DNA from 3 places in the Pseudomonas rhizozeae genome. Region 2 is predicted to be linked to each of the others. Evidence: predicted binding sites of a transcription regulator. Region 2 holds the regulator's gene; each other region holds the start of a gene.

Region 1 (3,274 bases), on a different contig from region 2:
CAAGGCTCGGCGCAGATCCAGCAGAAGATCGAACAATCCCGCCAGGAGCTGGAAGCCGCGCGCCGCAAAGGCGATCTGAACCGCATGGCCGAGTTGCAGTACGGGGTGATCCCGGACCTGGAGCGCAGCCTGCAAATGGTCGACCAGCACGGCAAGAGCGAAAACCAGTTGCTGCGCAGCAAGGTCACTGAGGAAGAAATCGCTGAAGTGGTGTCGAAGTGGACCGGGATTCCAGTCTCGAAGATGCTCGAAGGCGAGCGCGACAAGCTGCTGAAAATGGAGAGCCTGTTGCACCAACGGGTGATCGGCCAGGACGAGGCTGTGGTGGCGGTTGCCAACGCAGTGCGACGTTCCCGTGCCGGGTTGTCCGACCCGAATCGCCCGAGCGGCTCGTTCATGTTCCTCGGCCCGACCGGCGTGGGTAAAACCGAGCTGTGCAAGGCCTTGGCCGAGTTCCTGTTCGACACCGAAGAGGCCATGGTGCGGATCGACATGTCGGAGTTCATGGAGAAACACTCCGTGGCTCGGCTGATCGGTGCACCACCGGGCTACGTGGGCTACGAGGAGGGCGGTTACCTGACCGAAGCCGTGCGTCGCAAGCCGTATTCGGTGATCCTCCTGGACGAGGTCGAGAAGGCCCACCCGGACGTGTTCAACATTTTGCTGCAAGTGTTGGAAGATGGCCGTTTGACGGACAGTCATGGGCGCACGGTGGACTTCAAGAACACGGTGATCGTCATGACCTCCAACCTCGGTTCGGCGCAGATCCAGGAACTGGTCGGCGACCGTGAAGCCCAGCGTGCGGCGGTGATGGATGCGATTTCCACGCACTTCCGCCCGGAATTCATCAACCGGGTCGACGAAGTGGTGATCTTCGAACCGCTGGCGCGGGATCAGATTGCCGGCATCACCGAGATTCAACTGGGACGCTTGCGCGGCCGCTTGACCGAGCGCGAGTTGAAGCTCGAGCTGAGCGACGAGGCCATGGACAAGCTGATTGCAGTGGGCTACGACCCGGTCTACGGCGCACGACCGCTGAAGCGGGCGATTCAGCGCTGGATCGAGAACCCGCTGGCGCAGTTGATTCTGTCGGGTCGCTTCATGCCCGGCGAGACCGCCAAAGGCACGGTAGAAAACGACGAAATCGTTTTCAGCTAAGCCATTAGGCGGCGCAGATGAAGAGGCCTCGCGTTACGTGGCCTCTTTTTTCTCCTAGAGCGTTGAACTCAAAGGAAAAGGCTTGTAAAGTGCGCCCCGCAGTACGTCACCTCAAGGGTTTCAGCTCCCCAAGCTGGAATCTGAAATAAGTTGCAAATCATTGTCTTGAAAGCAATTTAAGGGGTTGACAGAGGCGCTTGAGATTGTAGAATAGCGCGCCTCAGACACACGAACGCAGCGATGCGAACGGGTGTAGAGAACGCAGTAAGTTGTAATGCAGCACTTGAAATAATTCCGTGATAGCTCAGTCGGTAGAGCAAATGACTGTTAATCATTGGGTCCCAGGTTCGAGTCCTGGTCACGGAGCCAATTTCAAACCGGGGTATAGCGCAGTCCGGTAGCGCGCCTGCTTTGGGAGCAGGATGTCAGGAGTTCGAATCCCCTTACCCCGACCATTTTTGGGTCGTTAGCTCAGTTGGTAGAGCAGTTGGCTTTTAACCAATTGGTCGTAGGTTCGAATCCCACACGACCCACCATTTTTGAAACCAGTTAACGCTGGAATCGAATCTTAAGATCAGACGCCAAAAGCTCTGTTCGCAGAAGGCGCCTTTCAAAGGTGCCTTTTTTTTACCGGGGTATAGCGCAGTCCGGTAGCGCGCCTGCTTTGGGAGCAGGATGTCAGGAGTTCGAATCCCCTTACCCCGACCATATTGAAAATCCTCGTATCGAAAGATGCGGGGATTTTTTTTGTCCGACAAAACCCCGCATTCTTCATTCAAGTCGTCATACAACTCGCCGATAACCCGCAAACAGGGGACTGCCCAACGACGCCCCTCATTTCTGCCCACAAGAATAAGGCGCCCGTCATGTTGCTCCGTCAGTTGAATATTGCCCCCCGTGCAGCCCTGGGGTTTGCCTTGATCGCGGTTCTGGTTGCGTTGCTCGGGGTGTTTGCCCTGGGGCAGATGTCGAGCATTCGCGACAGCGAAGTGGCCGTGGAAAATCAATGGCTGCCGAGTATTCGCGGCGGTGACGAGATCCGCGAGATCATGCTGCGCATCCGCACGATTTCCCTGCGCATGGCGCTGGATCAGGATCCGAAGAACATCCCCACCTACCGCAGCCAAATGGACACCCGCGACAAGGAGCTGAGCGAGAAGATCAGCGCTTACGACCGCCTCGTCACCACGCCGGAAGGCCAGGCGTTGTATGACCAGTTCAAGACCACTTTCACTACCTATCGCGCGGGCATTGCCCAGTCCTTTACCTTGGCCGAGCAGGGTCGCCGCGATGAGCTGACCAAATTGCTGCTGGTGGACATGAAGACCGTGGTCGACGGCTCCGGCAAGCAACTCAGCGATCTGGCCGAGATGTTCTCCAAGCAAGTCGCCATCGAAAGCCAGAACTCCCAGGCGCATTACGACACCTCGCGGATGATCGTCAGCCTGTTCATCGCCCTCGCCGCATTGGCTACCGTCGGCCTGGCGATGTTGCTGACCCGCAGCATCGTGCGCCCGTTGAGCGAGGCTGTGACCGCTGCCGAACACGTGGCCAGCGGCGACCTGACCCGGCCGATCGCCACCCACGGCAATGACGAAGTCAGTCGTTTGCTCAAGGCCTTGGCCACCATGCAGCAGAACCTGCGGGAAACCCTGCAAGGGATCAGCGGCTCGGCCACGCAGCTGGCCGCCGCGGCCGATGAGCTGAACGCGGTCACCCTCGACAGCACCCAAGGTCTGCAGCAACAAAACAACGAAATCGAACAAGCGGCCACCGCGGTGAACGAGATGACCACGGCAGTCGAAGAAGTCGCACGCAACGCGGTGTCCACGTCGGACGCTACCCGTCAGTCGAGCGAGTCGGCGCACCTGGGCCAAGAGCGCGTCAGCGAAACGGCCCATGCCATCAGCGCCCTGGCCAGCGACGTGCAGCACACCGGCGAACTGGTGCAATCCCTGGCCAATCAATCCCAGGACATTGGTAAGGTGCTGGACGTGATCCGCGCCATTGCCGAGCAAACCAACCTGTTGGCGCTTAATGCCGCCATCGAAGCGGCGCGGGCGGGGGAGAGCGGGCGTGGTTTTGCGGTGGTCGCCGATGAAGTGCGCGCACTGGC
Region 2 (3,274 bases):
GACAGCAAATCGTCCACATCGTCCTGACCGGACACAACGTCTTCTCTTTTATCGGCATGAATCTGCGGACCTTCACCCTGAGAGAGATGTTTTTGTGGATCTTTTTCAGCCAGCATCGCATCGCGGTCGTGTTCGATCCCGGCGAAGCGATCAACCTGGCTGGCCATCAACACCAGCTTGAGCAAATTGCTTTCCACTTCGGTGACCAATTGGGTCACGCGCTTGATCACCTGGCCGGTGAGGTCCTGGTAATCCTGGGCCAGCAGAATGTCGTTGAGGTTGCTGGAAACAGCACGGTTGTCCTCGGCGCTGCGCGTCAGGAAACCGTCGACGCGACGAGCCAGCTCGCGGAACTCTTCGGCGCCGACTTCGCGGCGCATGAATCGGCCCCAATCGGTGCTCAAGGCCTGGGCATCGGTGCTCAGAGCATTGACCAGCGGGGTCGCGGTTTCCACCAGGTCCATGGTGCGATTCGCCGCCGCTTCGGTCAGCTTGACCACATAGCCCAGGCGCTCGGTAGCGTCGGTGATCTGCGAGACTTCCTCGGCTTGCGGCATGTGCGGGTCAATCTGAAAATTGACGATCGCACTGTGCAGCTCACGGGTGAGCTTGCCCACTTCCTGATACAGGCCGCGGTCACGGGTCTGGTTGAGCTCATGGATCAGTTGCACGGCGTCGCCGAACTTGCCTTTTTCAAGGCTGGCGACCAGTTCGACCGCGTGTTTTTTCAGGGTCGATTCAAAATCGCCCAGTGAAGATTCTTTGTGCTCCATAGCTCCCCCGTGGCGCAGTGGCGTGGCGATCAACCGATGCGTTCGAAGATCTTCTCGATCTTGTCTTTCAGCGCCTGGGCGGTGAAAGGCTTGACCACATAGCCGTTAACGCCGGCCTGGGCTGCTTCGATGATCTGTTCGCGCTTGGCTTCAGCGGTCACCATCAGCACGGGGAGACTTTTGAGTTTTTCATCGGCGCGCACGTGGCGCAGCAGTTCGATACCGGTCATGCCAGGCATGTTCCAGTCCGTCACCAGAAAGTCGATGCTGCCGCTGTTGAGGACCGGAATGGCGGTGGTGCCATCGTCAGCCTCGACCGTGTTGGTGAACCCAAGGTCACGCAACAGGTTTTTTATGATCCGCCGCATCGTTGAGAAGTCATCAACGATGAGGATTTTCATGTTCTTGTCCAATTCGACCTCCAAGCAGACTTAAACGCGCCCAGCACCTGGACACGCCATTTCATTCAATCTGGCAAAGCACTCAATGGCTGCGTGGAGCACAACAGATCGCGACCGGCAGGTTTTTGCACCCGCCAGCCTCGTTCGCAGTGTCCCCACACTGCCTTCAGCGCGCTCGCCACTCCCCCAAACGCCCCCGCAAACGGGCCGCGCACTGGCTATGTAACTGGCTGACCCGCGATTCGCTGACCCCCAGGACCTCACCGATTTCCTTGAGGTTCAGCTCTTCGTCGTAGTACAGCGCCAACACCAGTCGCTCACGCTCCGGCAAATTGGCAATCGCATCCGCCAGCGCCGCCTGGAAGCGTTCATCCTCCAGATCGCGTGACGGCTCGAGATGAGCACTCGCGCCATCCTCGTGCAGCCCTTCGTGTTCGCCGTCCTGCAAGAGGTCGTCGAAACTGAACAGGCGACTGCCCAAGGTGTCATTTAAAATCCCGTAATAATCGTCGAGACTCAATTGGAGTTCGGCCGCAACTTCGTGATCTTTAGCGTCACGACCGGTTTTAGCTTCAATTGAGCGAATCGCGTCGCTGACCATTCGGGTATTGCGGTGCACCGAGCGTGGCGCCCAGTCCCCTTTGCGGACCTCGTCCAGCATGGCCCCGCGGATTCGAATGCCCGCGTAGGTTTCAAAACTGGCGCCTTTACTGGCGTCATATTTGGTCGACACTTCGAGCAGGCCGATCATGCCGGCCTGGATCAAGTCTTCGACCTGAACACTGGCCGGCAGACGCGCCAGCAAGTGGTAGGCAATGCGTTTGACCAGGGGCGCGTAACGCTCGATCAACTCGTACTGCGCATCACGGGCCGACTTCTTGTAAAGGTTGTAGCCGCTGGCTGTCATAGCACGGGTCCTGCCGTCTGTTGCACGAGGCGTTCAACGAAAAACTCCAGGTGCCCACGCGGGTTGGCAGGCAATGGCCAGGTGTCGACCTTTTGCGCAATGGCCTTGAAGGCCAAGGCGCATTTGGAACGCGGAAAGGCTTCATACACCGCGCGCTGTTTCTGCACGGCCTTGCGCACACTTTCGTCATACGGCACGGCGCCGACGTATTGCAGGGCGACGTCGAGGAAGCGGTCGGTGACTTTGGTTAACTTGGCGAACAGGTTGCGGCCTTCTTGCGGGCTCTGGGCCATGTTGGCCAGGACGCGGAAGCGGTTCATGCCGTAATCGCGGTTGAGCAACTTGATCAGGGCGTAGGCGTCGGTGATCGAGGTCGGTTCGTCGCACACCACCAGCAACACTTCCTGGGCCGCGCGGACAAAACTGACTACCGAGTCACCAATACCTGCAGCGGTGTCGATCACCAGTACATCAAGGTTGTCGCCGATGTCGCTGAACGCCTGGATCAGACCGGCATGCTGCGCCGGGCTCAGGTGCACCATGCTCTGGGTGCCGGACGCGGCCGGCACGATACGAATCCCGCCGGGGCCTTGAAGCAAGACGTCACGCAGCTCGCAGCGCCCTTCGATAACGTCCGCCAGCGTCCGCTTGGGGGTGAGCCCCAACAGAACGTCGACGTTCGCCAGCCCCAGGTCGGCGTCCAGCAGCATGACACGACGGCCAAGTTCAGCTAGAGCCAGGGACAAGTTCACTGACACGTTAGTCTTCCCGACGCCACCTTTGCCGCCGGTCACCGCGATCACCTGTACGGGATGCATGCTGCCCATGTTTTTTTCTTTACCTTGTCTTACTTAGACGGAGGCCACATTACTGGCTGCGCGTTCACCAATGGAACAATGCATGGCAGACCATCGATGTAGGTACAAAAAGTGTTCATGAATACCTCAGCCGACCTGCTTGGTCGGGCTGTGGTAGATATCAGCGAACATGTCAGCCATGGCTTCCTCGCTGGGTTCTTCCTGCATTTGCACACTCACCGCGCGGCTGACCAACTGGTGCCGGCGCGGCAAGTGCAGATCGTCCGGGATCCGCGGGCCGTCGGTCAGGTAGGCCACCGGTAATTCGTGAGTAATGGCCAGGCTCAACACTTCGCCCAGGCTCGCCGTCTCATCCAGTTTAGTCAGGATGCACCC
Region 3 (3,274 bases), on a different contig from region 2:
GGCCGATACCGTGTTCGCCGCCGATCCGGTTCAGGGTCGCCAGCACCGTGGCCGGGGTCATTTCGACGCCGTCAAGCGCGACGATGTCGCCGTTGCGGTAGGTCAGTTCCAGGTATTGCGGTTTATCAGGAGCGTTCTCCGGGGAGACGGTCCAGCGCCACATGTCTTCTTCGTGCTCGGTCCAGGTGTCTTCCAGCACGCCGCCCTCATAGGAGATGTGCAGGAGGTTGGCGTCCATCGAGTACGGGGATTTTTTCTTGCCGTGGCGTTCGATCGGGATCGCGTGCTTCTCGGCGTAGTCCATCAGCTTCTCGCGGGACAGCAGGTCCCACTCGCGCCAAGGGGCGATCACTTTCACGCCGGGCTTGAGGGCGTAGGCGCCGAGTTCGAAACGCACCTGGTCGTTGCCTTTACCGGTGGCGCCGTGGGAAATGGCGTCAGCCCCGGTTTCGTTGGCGATTTCGATCAGGCGCTTGGCGATCAACGGACGGGCGATGGAAGTACCCAGCAGGTACTCGCCTTCGTAAACGGTGTTGGCGCGGAACATCGGGAACACGAAATCGCGCACGAATTCTTCGCGCAGGTCGTCGATGTAGATTTCTTTGACGCCCATGGCCTGTGCCTTGGCGCGTGCAGGTTCAACCTCTTCGCCCTGACCCAGGTCAGCGGTAAAGGTCACCACTTCACAGTTGTAAGTATCCTGCAGCCACTTGAGGATCACCGAAGTGTCCAGGCCGCCGGAATACGCCAGAACGACCTTGTTTACGTCCGCCATGCCATCACTCCACGGGGTTCTACGGAAAGCCGTGAAGTCTACCGGTCATGCGCACTAATTTACAGAGGCGCGACAGCTTATGACGACGAAGCGACAGAATCTGTCGAGCGCGCGACGATGACCGTGCGGTCAGGACGTCGCCGCCGGGTTGGATGCCGTAGTGGCTGGCGGGGTGGTTTGCGGGGCGACCTTCTCGACCGGCGCACCTCGCTCCAGGCGCACCGCGACCCGACGATTCTTCGCCCGGTTGGCGGCATTGGAGTTTGGCACCAATGGATAACGCTCACCGTGAAAACGCACGGTAATCTGCGACTCCTGGACGCCGTTGGCCTTGAAGAAATCCACCACCGCCAACGCACGTCGACGCGACAGCTCACGGTTGGTCAGGCGATTGCCGCTGTTGTCGGAGTGGCCATCGAGTTCGATGTGATTGACCGTCGGATCGGCCTTCATGAAGTCCAGCATCACTTGCAGCTTGGCCCTGGCTTGCGAGTCGAGCTCGATGCCTTCGCCGGGGAAGCCGATTTCGGACTGCCTGATCTGCTCGAAATTCTTCGGCAGCAGCTTGGCGACGCAACCCTGATAATCGTTGTAGGCCTTGCTGAAGCGTACCGGCAACAACCGCACTTCCGACACGCGACCGTCCTCGGTGCTGCGCCGCAGCACCGGGCTGCGCCCATCCATCAAGCCGCTGATCAGGCGCCCGGCCTGTACTTGAGAGCTGTTGAACAATACGTCGCCGCTGCCGAGCCGTACCGAGCCGAGGTTGATGTCGCCGCGGCCCGGTTGCCAAGGCGCGGCGGCGGCCAACAGCGTGGCCGAACCGCCGCCCATCATCGGGTTGTAGGCCTTGAGCCGGAATGTCGCCTGCTCGCCGGCGCGGCGCACGAACTCTCCGGTACCGAAATCAGTGATCGGCTGCGTCAACCGGCATTCAAATTTGTCCCCTTCGACCGTCCACTCGATGCTCTCCAGACGGGTCTGGAAAGTGAGCGCCATCGCGGGAAGGCTGGCAAACACACTGAGCAAGGCTAAATAACGCTGGCGCACGGGAGGCTCCACTGGCTTCTACAACAAAAAGACCGATACAGATGTTTACGGCATACCTATTGGATATCGGTTGCTTCCTACAAAACTTGATAGCGAGTGCCTGAGAGAGTCTTTTCCGGTAGCATTCCCCTCAGTTTGACCCGCCTGGAATCCCCTCATGTCCGACCGCCTGACCCTGCTGCGTCCCGACGACTGGCATATTCATCTTCGCGATGGTGCCGTGTTGCCCAATACCGTGGCCGATGTCGCGCGCACCTTTGGTCGCGCCATCATCATGCCGAACCTGGTACCACCGGTGCGGAACGCCGCCGAAGCCGACGGCTATCGCCAGCGCATTCTCGCCGCCCGCCCCGCCGGCAGCCGCTTCGAACCGCTGATGGTCCTGTACCTCACCGACCGCACCCAGCCCGAAGAAATTCGCGAAGCCAAGGCCAGCGGTTTCGTCCACGCCGCCAAGCTGTACCCGGCCGGCGCGACCACCAACTCGGATTCGGGCGTCACCAGCATCGACAAGATTTTCCCGGCGCTGGAGACCATGGCCGAAGTCGGCATGCCCCTGTTGATCCACGGTGAAGTCACCCGTGGCGATGTCGACGTGTTCGACCGCGAGAAAATCTTCATCGACGAACACATGCGCCGCGTGGTCGAGCGTTTCCCGACCTTGAAGGTGGTGTTCGAACACATCACCACCGGTGACGCCGTGCAGTTCGTCAACGAGGCTTCGGCCAACGTCGGCGCAACCATCACCGCGCATCACTTGCTGTACAACCGCAACCACATGCTGGTGGGTGGGATTCGGCCGCACTTCTATTGCCTGCCGATCCTCAAGCGCAACACGCACCAGGAAGCCCTGCTCGACGCCGCCACCAGCGGTAGCGCGAAGTTCTTCCTCGGCACCGACTCGGCGCCTCACGCCCAGCACGCCAAAGAGGCCGCTTGCGGCTGCGCCGGTTGCTACACCGCTTACGCGGCGATCGAGCTGTACGCCGAAGCGTTTGAACAACGCAACGCGCTGGACAAACTCGAAGCCTTCGCCAGCCTCAACGGCCCGCGCTTCTATGGCCTGCCGGTGAACACCGATCGCATTACCCTGGTTCGTGAAGAATGGACCGCCCCCGCCAGCCTGCCCTTCGGCGAGCTGACTGTCATCCCGCTGCGCGCCGGTGAAAAACTGCGCTGGCGCCTGCTGGAGGAACACGCGTGAGTGAAGACCATTTCGACGACGAACAGGATGGCCAAGGCGGCGGAGGTGGTTCGCGCCACCCGATGGCCGCGCGTTTTCGTGGCTACTTGCCGGTTGTCGTCGACGTTGAAACCGGTGGTTTCAACTCGGCCACTGACGCCTTGCTGGAAATCGCTGCCACCACCATCGGCATGGACGAAAAAGGCTTTGTATATCCCGACCACACCTACTTCTTTCGCGTGGAACCCTTTGAAGGCGCCAATATT

The links. The regulator FliA, encoded in region 2, starts transcription of late flagellar genes. The targets are predictions, from matches to a motif close to CTAAAGTTTNNNNNNNNNNNGCCGNTAA.
Region 1: RG836_RS16780 (methyl-accepting chemotaxis protein) is a predicted target of FliA. The motif match lies at 1,933-1,960, and genes of this name have one in related genera.
Region 3: RG836_RS24190 (flagellar protein MotY) is a predicted target of FliA. The motif match lies at 1,889-1,916, and genes of this name have one in related genera.

The regions. Positions count from the first base shown of each region.
Region 1 covers NZ_JAVLSB010000047.1:257,569-260,842, forward strand. The annotation lists gene clpB (ATP-dependent chaperone ClpB) at 1-1,158, shown strand, start outside; tRNA gene RG836_RS16760 (tRNA-Asn) at 1,452-1,527, shown strand; tRNA gene RG836_RS16765 (tRNA-Pro) at 1,537-1,613, shown strand; tRNA gene RG836_RS16770 (tRNA-Lys) at 1,619-1,694, shown strand; tRNA gene RG836_RS16775 (tRNA-Pro) at 1,790-1,866, shown strand; gene RG836_RS16780 (methyl-accepting chemotaxis protein) at 2,025-3,274, shown strand, end outside.
Region 2 covers NZ_JAVLSB010000020.1:80,223-83,496, forward strand. The annotation lists gene RG836_RS04255 (protein phosphatase CheZ) at 1-773, opposite strand, end outside; gene RG836_RS04260 (chemotaxis response regulator CheY) at 803-1,174, opposite strand; gene fliA (RNA polymerase sigma factor FliA) at 1,341-2,081, opposite strand; gene fleN (flagellar synthesis regulator FleN) at 2,078-2,908, opposite strand; gene flhF (flagellar biosynthesis protein FlhF) at 3,026-3,274, opposite strand, start outside.
Region 3 covers NZ_JAVLSB010000069.1:132,906-136,179, reverse strand. The annotation lists gene RG836_RS24195 (argininosuccinate synthase) at 1-775, opposite strand, end outside; gene RG836_RS24190 (flagellar protein MotY) at 905-1,825, opposite strand; gene pyrC (dihydroorotase) at 1,983-3,029, shown strand; gene rnt (ribonuclease T) at 3,026-3,274, shown strand, end outside.